One region of the Staphylococcus parequorum genome, then DNA from elsewhere that is predicted to be linked to it. Evidence: riboswitches for the same ligand, from Rfam matches in the RefSeq annotation. Region 1 holds a riboswitch; each other region holds the start of a gene.

Region 1 (3,197 bases):
TCCATTCGCCAGCACAAATGTTTAATTCTGATATGTTGATTAGTTGCTGTTTACCTCGTTTAATCAAGCCGTTTTTAAATTTAAAGGTATCATCTGATTGTTGTGTAGTTGAAACATGTTGTGTTTTTAATGATGGTGGGGCGGATTGCCAAGCATTAGGATGCCACACACCATATTCCGTTAATAGATGCTCATAGTCATGCAATATCTTATTAGGAGGTGCATCGGCTATTATGGCACCATCATAATTTAATAGAATGACACGATCAACATGTTGCCAAATATGTTCTACTTTGTGCTCTACAATTAATACAGTTTGGTCATGCCACAATGCTTTTATTTTTTGCCATAAATCCGCAGTTGCATCCACATCTAGCATTGCTGTTGGTTCATCTAAGAATAGGGTGTTTGCTTGTTGTAACAAAGTTTCTGCAATTGCTAATTTTTGTTTCATTCCACCGCTTAATTGATTAATATGTTGATTTTCATCGACATTTAAATCTACTGCTGCTAAGGCAGATTGAATACGGCTTTCCATTTCATCGCGTGGTACACGCAAGTTTTCTAAAACAAAAGCAAGTTCCTCATATACTTTTGGCATACAAAATTGAGTGTCTGGATCTTGAAAAATAACGCCACAATCCTCATCAATTTGTAATTCATCATATTTCATAGGTAAATCTATAAGATTAGGAACGATACCACTTAAAACGTTTAATAACGTACTTTTACCTGAACCAGAAGGACCTAAGAGCAATACTTTTTCTTTGTCTTTTATATGAAGTGTTAAATTATCAAATATTTTATTATGACCGTTAGGGTATTTTAAACGTAAATTTTTTGTGACTATCAAGTTTATTGCTCCTTATAAATTGTCGTAATCGCTCTGAGTTGCAGGTCTGAATAATTTAGTGACACCAGTTTGATCTAAGGCTTTCACAATATAGTAAGATAAAAGGCCTGCTACGACAATTCCACTTATAAGTCTAAATACTATATATAATGTAAGGTTCCAACCAGCTATTTCACCGAGATAACCATAAGCAAAATCTAATGGCAATGTTGATACTGAAGCCAAGAAACCGGCTAACATTGCAACCATTGCTGAGCGAGATTTATATCTGAAAAGCGCAAAGATGAGTTCACATGCTAATCCTTGTATTAAAGCATAAACCATTGTAGCAATATCAAAACGGCCCATGACAATCGTTTCACCAGCACCTGCAGCAAATTCGGCTAAAATAGCGATACCTGCTTTTGGAATAATAAGATAAGCTACAATAGCTGCCATAAACCAGGCTCCGTAAGTTAGTTCTTCAAAATGAAGCCCTGTAACTTGTAGTGCTTTATAGACAAAATTCCAAATGTTATAAATGACGGCGAAAACTACTGCTATTAATACAGTTACTAGTATCTCAGAAAGTTTTAATCCTTTTGACATATATACTCCTCCTATATAAAAAAACGCACAACCTTCTAGAAAGGTGCGCGTTAAATACAGGCATACGGATACCATTTTTTAATAAGTATCGCAGTACACTTTCCTACGCTAGTTTAATCTAGATCAGGTTCAAAGGGTTTGAGGGTATACCTCATCTCAGTCACTAAACACCCCTAGTGCGAATGATTATTTAATTTAACTCTAATGTATGATTTTTAATCACTTCTGTCAAGGTTGTAAATGAAGCTAATAAAAAATATTATGTATTTCAAGATATATTTAGCCTTCTACTATATTAAAATAGCTATATGTTTCATGTTAGGCGGAAAGTGAGGGAATATGGCAGAAAACTAAAAAAAGAGCGAAACAGCAATCAAAAATTTGATTCTGCATTTTCGCTCCCACAAAGTAGAATAGCTATCAAATAGCTACTACTAGTATAATAATTAAGCCTGACACAGGTATTTATGTCTAAGTGATACTTTTATTAATCAAAAGTATCTTGAATATTTTTTTGCGTTTCTTCGCTATTTTTTTCAGATGAATCTTTTTCATCTTTTAATTTATCTTCAGTTTCTTTAGCTTTTTCAGCTGCTTTTTTATTTAATTCTTCTTTACTCATAAACAAAACACTCCTTCATGTTTAATCATCTATACAACCTAAATACCACGAAGAGCAAAGGGCTAAACAAAAGTACTTAAAAAATGGAGGAGAAAACTGTAAAATTAAAAGTAATATTAAATAAATTGTTTAGAGTAAAGGTATATGTGGAAATTTGACTATACAACTAATTTATATCATACTATAGACTTATTTATTGAGATTATTAAAGACAAGAGCTAAATGTTAATATATAATAACTTTGAGGTGAATGGTATGTCTTTTATGAAGAAACACGCTGAGATATTATATAGTTATATTATAGGCATCGTTTCGCTTTTCACAGGTCTCATCATTTTAATTAATTTACCAATGATTCATAAATTAAATGGCAAAGGTAAAATTGATTTACACATTCATAATGTATGGGATTTTATAAACGCATTTTTTGCTGAAATAATTAGGGTAATGAGCAATTACATAGGGAATTTTCCAGTAGTTAGCGCCATTTTAATAATTATATTTGGCATTGGATTAATTATGCTAGGAATGACTTTATTTAGAACAACACGATATGACTACGATATTTCAATATTCTTTTTAGTTATTGGTATTCTCTTCTTTATCATAACGCTAATCTTGATGACCCAAGTTTATAGTTTTTTCGCTATTATTTTCGTAATACCATTTGTGATTCACATTGGTTATATCGTTTATAAAGATGAGTTAAATAAAGAACATAGAAAATATCATTATTTATGGATTATTTTCAGTTATGGGTTTAGTTATTTGATAACACAATTGGTGTTATATGGAAGAATTGAGAGTGATGAAATTATACCAATTGACATCTTAAGCGTTAACACATTTTTCATAATTATGTGGTTACTGGGACAAATGTCAATTTGGAATTTCTTATTCTTAAGAAGATCATTACCATTAACAAAACAGGAATTAGGCGAAGAAGAACCAGAATTATCTAGAACGAGTAAAGACACTGTAACGAACCAAACGATGGAACGTTGGAAAACTTTACAAGACAAAACGACAGAATTTACGCGTAAGACTCGTAGAAGTGTAGATATTCAGAAAGCAAGAGATAAGAAAGATAAATTTATTGAAAAATGGAAGAATATTATTGATATACAAGATGAT
Region 2 (3,197 bases), 1.0 Mb from region 1:
TCCACCTTTAATTACAACACCTTTGCTGCCAATTTCATTAATGAAAATGTCACCTGCTTTATAAATTGATGCTTCATCTTGTATCGTTAATCCTGTTATTTCCTCTGCTTCAGGCAAGTTTGGTGTTGCCACAGTAGCATAAGGTAATAAAATGTTTTGCAAGTCAGCTTTAGCATCCTCATCCATCAACGAGTCACCACTTTTAGCTAACATTACAGGATCTATCACATAAGGGATCTCTGGATATTGCTTTAAATAATATTGTATTAATTCCATCATTTCTTTTGAAGCAATCATGCCTGTTTTCAACGCATGAGGCAACTCATCATCAAAGATACTTTCTAATTGCTCGGATAACCAACTTGTTTCTATGTTATGAATATGTTGAACGCCTTTTGTGTTTTGCGCTACGATACTCGTAATCGCAGCCATACCGTATACGCCACAAGCATGAAATGATTTTAAATCTGCCATGACGCCTGCGCCACCCGTTGGATCAGTGCCTGCTATAGTTAAAGCAATTTTAGGTTTATTCATTATTAACCCCTCCATAAGGCCATTCTTCTTCCGTGAATGACATATTAAAAAATTTACGCTCATGAACTGTACTCTGTAAGAAACAATCTTTTATATCATCTTTCTCTTGTTTCGTACAATTTTGTGTCAATTTATCCATTAAATTATCAAAAACATGCACAAGTTCATCCATTTCGGTACTATAAAATTCAAACCATTTTGCCAAAATAGAATTGGTATTCAAAGTATTGTCTTGTAACGCTTGTTGTGCAATAACTTGATACACATATGGACAAGGCGCCATGGCAGCAATTGTATATGCTGCATTTTCTTTAGCAAAAGCATTAAAATACATATGTTTAATATAGTGATCGCCACTCGGTGGCCAAACTTTTTCTTTTACTATTTCATTGTAAGGTTCATTTACATATTCAGCCAATATTTCGTGTGCCTCTACTTCTCCATCAACTATAAATTGGATCTGCTCAACTAAAAATTTCACATCTTCCATTTGCTCCATTTTAGGTATAAGTAATGCGTAAATATTAGCAAACTCCTTTAAATAAGATGCATCTGCTCTTAAATAAAATTTAGTAGCATCTTTCGATAAATGACCTTGTAACATTTCTTGTATAAATGGATCATTATAGATGTCATCAATAATAGGCTTGGCATCTGTTTTTAATTCTTTTGAAAATAACACTTTAAGTCCTCCTAAATATAAAAAAACTACATTCCAAGTAAGAATGTAGTTAATTAATAGAAAGGCTAAGCAATTCAATTATAAATTAAACTACTTTCCTACGTTGGCATTAACCAAATCAGGTCGTAAGGGTCTGAACTAAATCATCTCAGCCATAAAGGCTCCCCTAGTAGATTTTCATATATTATTATTTCTTTAAACATAACAAATGTAGTATGACATTGCAAAAGAACGTACTTCAATAAAAAGTCTATGTTGTATATATCATAGAAATTGTACATTAACTAACTAGAAGGTGTAGTTATCTCAGCAGAAAATATGCACAAAAAAGTGCCAACAAAGTTTCTGACTTTGTTGGCACTGTTCTATATTATTAATAATTAATTACTGACTAAATTATGCAGTAACCCATTGTGAAGCGCCTGCAGTGTTATAAAGTTTAACTGCTGCTGCATCTTGTACTGATTCAGGTGCTTCTGTTGGAGATACACCTTGGTAAGCTGCTGGTGCTACTGAATCCCAAGTACTTTGTAGGAATTGGTATTTACCTGCTGCACCTGATGATGGGTTAACAGCGTTAAGGTCGCCGCCTGATTCACGTTGAGCAATTGCTTGTAAATGAGAGTTAACATTTACTGATGAACCACTTGAAGCTTCACTTGATTCTTTTGAAGCAGATTCTTGTTGTGGTTGTTGAGTTGTTTCAGTTTTTGGTGCTTCTTGTTGAGCTGGCTCTGCAGCTTGTTCAGCTGGTGCTTCTTGTTGAGCTGGCTCAGCTGCTTGTTCTGCTGGTGCTTCTTGTTGTGCAGGTGCTTCAGTTGATCCTCCACCAAAGCTCCAGCTAAAGTTTGTACCATCTGATTCAAAGCTATAGTCTGTACCATTATAATTAAAATCTATGTCATAAGCGCCTTCTTGTACAGGTGCTTCATTTAATTGTTCTGAATTTGATTGCGCTAATTGAGCTAATTCTGCTTTGTCTACGCCTTGTTCTGAAGCGTCAGCTGAATTTACTGCTCCTGTTACGCCTAATCCTAGTGCTAAAGTTGATGCGATTACTGTTTTTTTCATTGTTAAAAAGTCCTCCTATAAGGTGATTAATTTATTTTATGATTAATTTGCAAGTACAATTATACCATTCAAAAATTCTTTGTAGGTTACAGTGAAATAAAAAAAATAAGCTTTTTTTTACAACCTAATTACATCAACAATACTCATTTTTATGTATATTTAAGCATATAAGCACTATCATGATAACCTTTTGTACTATTATTGGCCCTATAACCTTGTAACATCTTCGTAATTAAACTGATTATTCTGTATTATATAAATGCTATAACTCGCATTTTTAAGATGTTTTGTGAATTGAAATTTACAGTGCTTTTACATTCCTTTATTTTTTGTCGCATATATTTATGGATATAATATGTAAAGCTATTCCTCTAGATTGGGCATTATTAAGAGGAATAGCCTGAAAGAAGTATAATTGATAGTAGGATTTAATGTATATTAATTGGAATAGTTTAATGTGGGATAAATTTTAAGTGGGAGTTTATACAATTTCGTATATATCATTTTCTTGAATATTAATTTCGTTGAATGATTCATGTTCTTGCTCTAATGGGAATGGTTCAAAAAGTTCATCAGTTTCATTTTTAATTCGTGGAGACATGAATTTAATTGTTTCAATATAAAGTTCTGATACAAAATGCATCTGTCCTTCTTTTTCAAATTTACGTGATTGCATTTGTCCCGTAATACCTACAAGTGATCCTTGATTGATATACTTTTCAATATTGTCAGCAATTTTACCAAATGCTTTACAATACAAGTAATCACAGACTGTATTTTGATCTTTATCTTTATAGTTTCTATTTACCGCTACACAAAAGGTAGCTAATTTCTTGCCCTCCTTTTCATAAATTTTGGGATCTTTTGTTAATCGTCCTACAATGACGATGTTATTAATCATAGGTCA
Region 3 (3,197 bases), 200 kb from region 1:
TCTACCTTCTACATCAATTTCTTTAACCACGTCCGCGATATAAGGAATGAGGTATTCTTTGTCGCCTTTGACTACCCACACATCGTTTGCACCTGTTTCAAATATCTCAATCACACGACCAATTGGAGTATCTTCATTAAAAACGGTACAGCCAATGATATCTGAATAATAAAATTCATGTTCTCCAAGCTCTATTTCTTCATGATCACGTTCTTGTAAAAGTGTTTCACCTTTTAAGTGCTCGATATCATTAATGTTATTGATACCTTCAAACGTAAGCATATGCAGTCCTTTATGCATACGATATGAAGCAATTTTAAATTTAAGTGGTGCTTTATCTTTACGTGCTATTTCAACAATTTCCCCAGGTTGAAAACGTTTATCTGTAAAATCAGAATTAGATTTTATTTTTACTTCGCCTTTAATACCATGTGTATTAACAATTTTTCCAACTTCAACTTTCATATATGTGCCTCCGATAAATGTATCTTATAAGTGTTGTGTAATTTTTATGTATTATTTAATTATTATAACATGTATAAATCTAACATAGTAATACATTCCTCACTAGAAAATTTTCTTATTCTCAACTATTTTAAAGCACTGATTATAATATTTCTCATTAAAAAAAGAGCACCTAAAACGGTACTCTTACAAATACTATATTTGTTTAATAAGTTTAAAACTTATTTTTGGTCGTCGAATTTTTTCAAAATACCTTCTCTTGATAAGATATTGTGAACTGTATCAGTCGGTTTAGCACCGTCTTTTAACCATTTAAGTGCTAATTCTTCGTCGATTTTAACTTCTGGTGCTTTCACATTAGATGGGTTGTAAGTACCGATTTGTTCGATATTACGACCATCACGTGGTGCACGAGCATCTGCAACTACGATACGATAGAATGGATTTCTTTTTGAGCCTAAACGTGTTAAACGAATTTTAACTGCCATTTATATTCTCTCCTTTTAATTTCATAAGTATTTATTTTCTACAAGAAATAATGATACCAGTTCTTCTGATATTTGTAAAGAGGTTATCCTTTACCAATTTTAAAAAAACATTTTTTTCTCATCAATCGCCTTGTAAACTACGCGCTTTTGTCAATTTCCTCTTTTCATGCACTTTATACATCTATGATATACCTTATGTTATTTTAAGTCTCTTGACATCTATATTTAAAAACTATACATTGAGACTAAATTAAATAAACGCATGCACTAGGGGTGTTTTTAACTGAGATGAGTACAACTCAAACCCTTTGAACCTGATCTAGCTGAAACTAGCGGAGGAAAGTGTGAAAGATTTTATATCATATATTCAAGGGGCAATCTTGCCTTTTTACAATATCACTATTTTATCATTTCTAATACACAACTTTCTATAGTGAGGGTTGTGTATTTTTTTAATTTGAATTTTTTAAAATTTTAGGAGTGAAAGTTATGAATAAAACTGTTTTAGTAACAGGTAGTAGTAGAGGTTTAGGTGCAACGATTGCAAAAACATTATCGCAACAAGGGTATAATATTATAATCAATTATTACAAAAATAAATCGTTAGCAGAAGATCTTGTTTCTGATATCGGATCAGATTGTGCAATTGCTATTCAAGCTGATATCACAAATAGAGATAATATTGATCACTTAATTGAACAGGCCACTCAATATTTCGGAAAAATTGATGTCGTAATTAACAATGCACTCGTAGGTTTTAAATTTGATCCTACACAGCAAAAATCATTTAAAGATTTAACATGGGTTGATTACCAACAACAAATAGATGGTACTTTAAAAGCTGCCTTCAATGTAACACAAAGTGTCATGCCTCAATTTTTAGAAAGACAGCAAGGTACTATTATTTCTATCGGTACAAATTTATATCAAAATCCTGTTGTACCTTATCATGAATATACAACTGCAAAAGCTGGATTAATTGGTTTTACTCGTAATATTGCTGCTGAACTTGGTCAATTTGGTATTAGAGCCAACGTGGTGTCAGGAGGCCTCTTAAAAACAACTGACGCAAGTGCTACAACGACGCCTGAAGTATTTGACATGATCGCACAAACAACACCGCTTAAGCGTGTGACTTCACCACAAGACATTGCAAACATGGTTGCATACTTAGCTTCTGAACAAGCAAACGGTATAACTGGACAAAATTTCACTGTAGATGGTGGCTTAACGATGAATTAAAAAATTATAATTAGGAGGTGCTTTCTATGTCTGATAAAAATCAAAAACAACTTAATATTGGCGTTTTATTATATGCTTGTGGTCATCACCAAGCTGCGTGGCTAATGCCGAATTCTAGTGTGAATCGTATTGGTGAAATTACTTATTATCAGGAATTAGCTCAACTTGCTGAAAAAGGACTATTCGACGCAGTATTTTTCGCTGATAATCAATCTTTTCCTGCAAAATCTTCTACTGATATGCCAGCATTTTGGTTCGATCCTATCGTCAGTTTATCTGCTATTGCTCATGTGACAACGCACATTGGACTGGTCGCAACAATTTCAAGTACGTTCTCAAACCCTTTTACTGCATCTAGACAATTGCTCAGTCTAGATCATGTATCACATGGACGTATAGGTTGGAATCTTGTCACCTCTATGACAGATTTAGAAGCCTTAAATCACAGTATGGAATTGCTCCCTGATCATAATGAACGCTATGAAATTGCTGCTGAATTTGCAAAAGTGATGAATCAGTTATTCACATCTTGGGATAACGAACATTTTCTACATGATCGAAAAAACAAAAAAATTATTAATGATGATTACATTAATGCTATTAATCATCATGGTAAACATTTCAAAGTTAAAGGACCATCAACAACACCAAGCAGTCCACAAGGTCGTCCAGTAGCTATGCAAGCTGGCGCATCTTCACAAGGTATTGCCTTGGCAACTCAATATGCAGATGCAGTGTATTCAGTATCCTGGAACTTTAAACAAGCACAAGCTTTTCGAGAAAAGCTTGATCAACAATTACAATTATCACAAAACAGTAATAGATATATCAAAATTTTTCCCGGTCTAGTTACATATGTCGCTGAAACTTACGAAAAAGCCTATGCTAAGAAAGAAAAATTAGACAAAGCCTTACCTGTGGAAACTGCATTAAAACAATTAAGTTTCTTTATTCAACAAGATTGTCAAAACTGGGAGTTAGATGAATCCGTGCCTCCCCTAC

The links. Region 1 has a riboswitch for thiamine pyrophosphate ahead of AAA453_RS11115 (ECF transporter S component). Riboswitches for the same ligand answer to the same signal wherever they lie in the genome.
Region 2: it holds a riboswitch for thiamine pyrophosphate, as region 1 does, so the genes downstream of both, tenA (thiaminase II) here and AAA453_RS11115 (ECF transporter S component) in region 1, are expected to answer to the same signal.
Region 3: it holds a riboswitch for thiamine pyrophosphate, as region 1 does, so the genes downstream of both, AAA453_RS10045 (3-oxoacyl-ACP reductase) here and AAA453_RS11115 (ECF transporter S component) in region 1, are expected to answer to the same signal.

The regions. Positions count from the first base shown of each region.
Region 1 is NZ_CP150682.1:2,259,499-2,262,695, reverse strand. It holds gene AAA453_RS11120 (ABC transporter ATP-binding protein) at 1-853, opposite strand, end outside; gene AAA453_RS11115 (ECF transporter S component) at 866-1,441, opposite strand; TPP riboswitch at 1,525-1,626, opposite strand; gene graF (glycopeptide resistance-associated protein GraF) at 1,929-2,063, opposite strand; gene auxA (lipoteichoic acid stability factor AuxA) at 2,319-3,197, shown strand, end outside.
Region 2 is NZ_CP150682.1:1,236,788-1,239,984, reverse strand. It holds gene thiD (bifunctional hydroxymethylpyrimidine kinase/phosphomethylpyrimidine kinase) at 1-537, opposite strand, end outside; gene tenA (thiaminase II) at 530-1,219, opposite strand; TPP riboswitch at 1,298-1,397, opposite strand; gene AAA453_RS05840 (transglycosylase family protein) at 1,616-2,290, opposite strand; gene AAA453_RS05835 (single-stranded DNA-binding protein) at 2,772-3,191, opposite strand.
Region 3 is NZ_CP150682.1:2,061,114-2,064,310, forward strand. It holds gene rimM (ribosome maturation factor RimM) at 1-465, opposite strand, end outside; gene rpsP (30S ribosomal protein S16) at 687-953, opposite strand; TPP riboswitch at 1,213-1,311, shown strand; gene AAA453_RS10045 (3-oxoacyl-ACP reductase) at 1,443-2,195, shown strand; gene AAA453_RS10050 (LLM class flavin-dependent oxidoreductase) at 2,222-3,197, shown strand, end outside.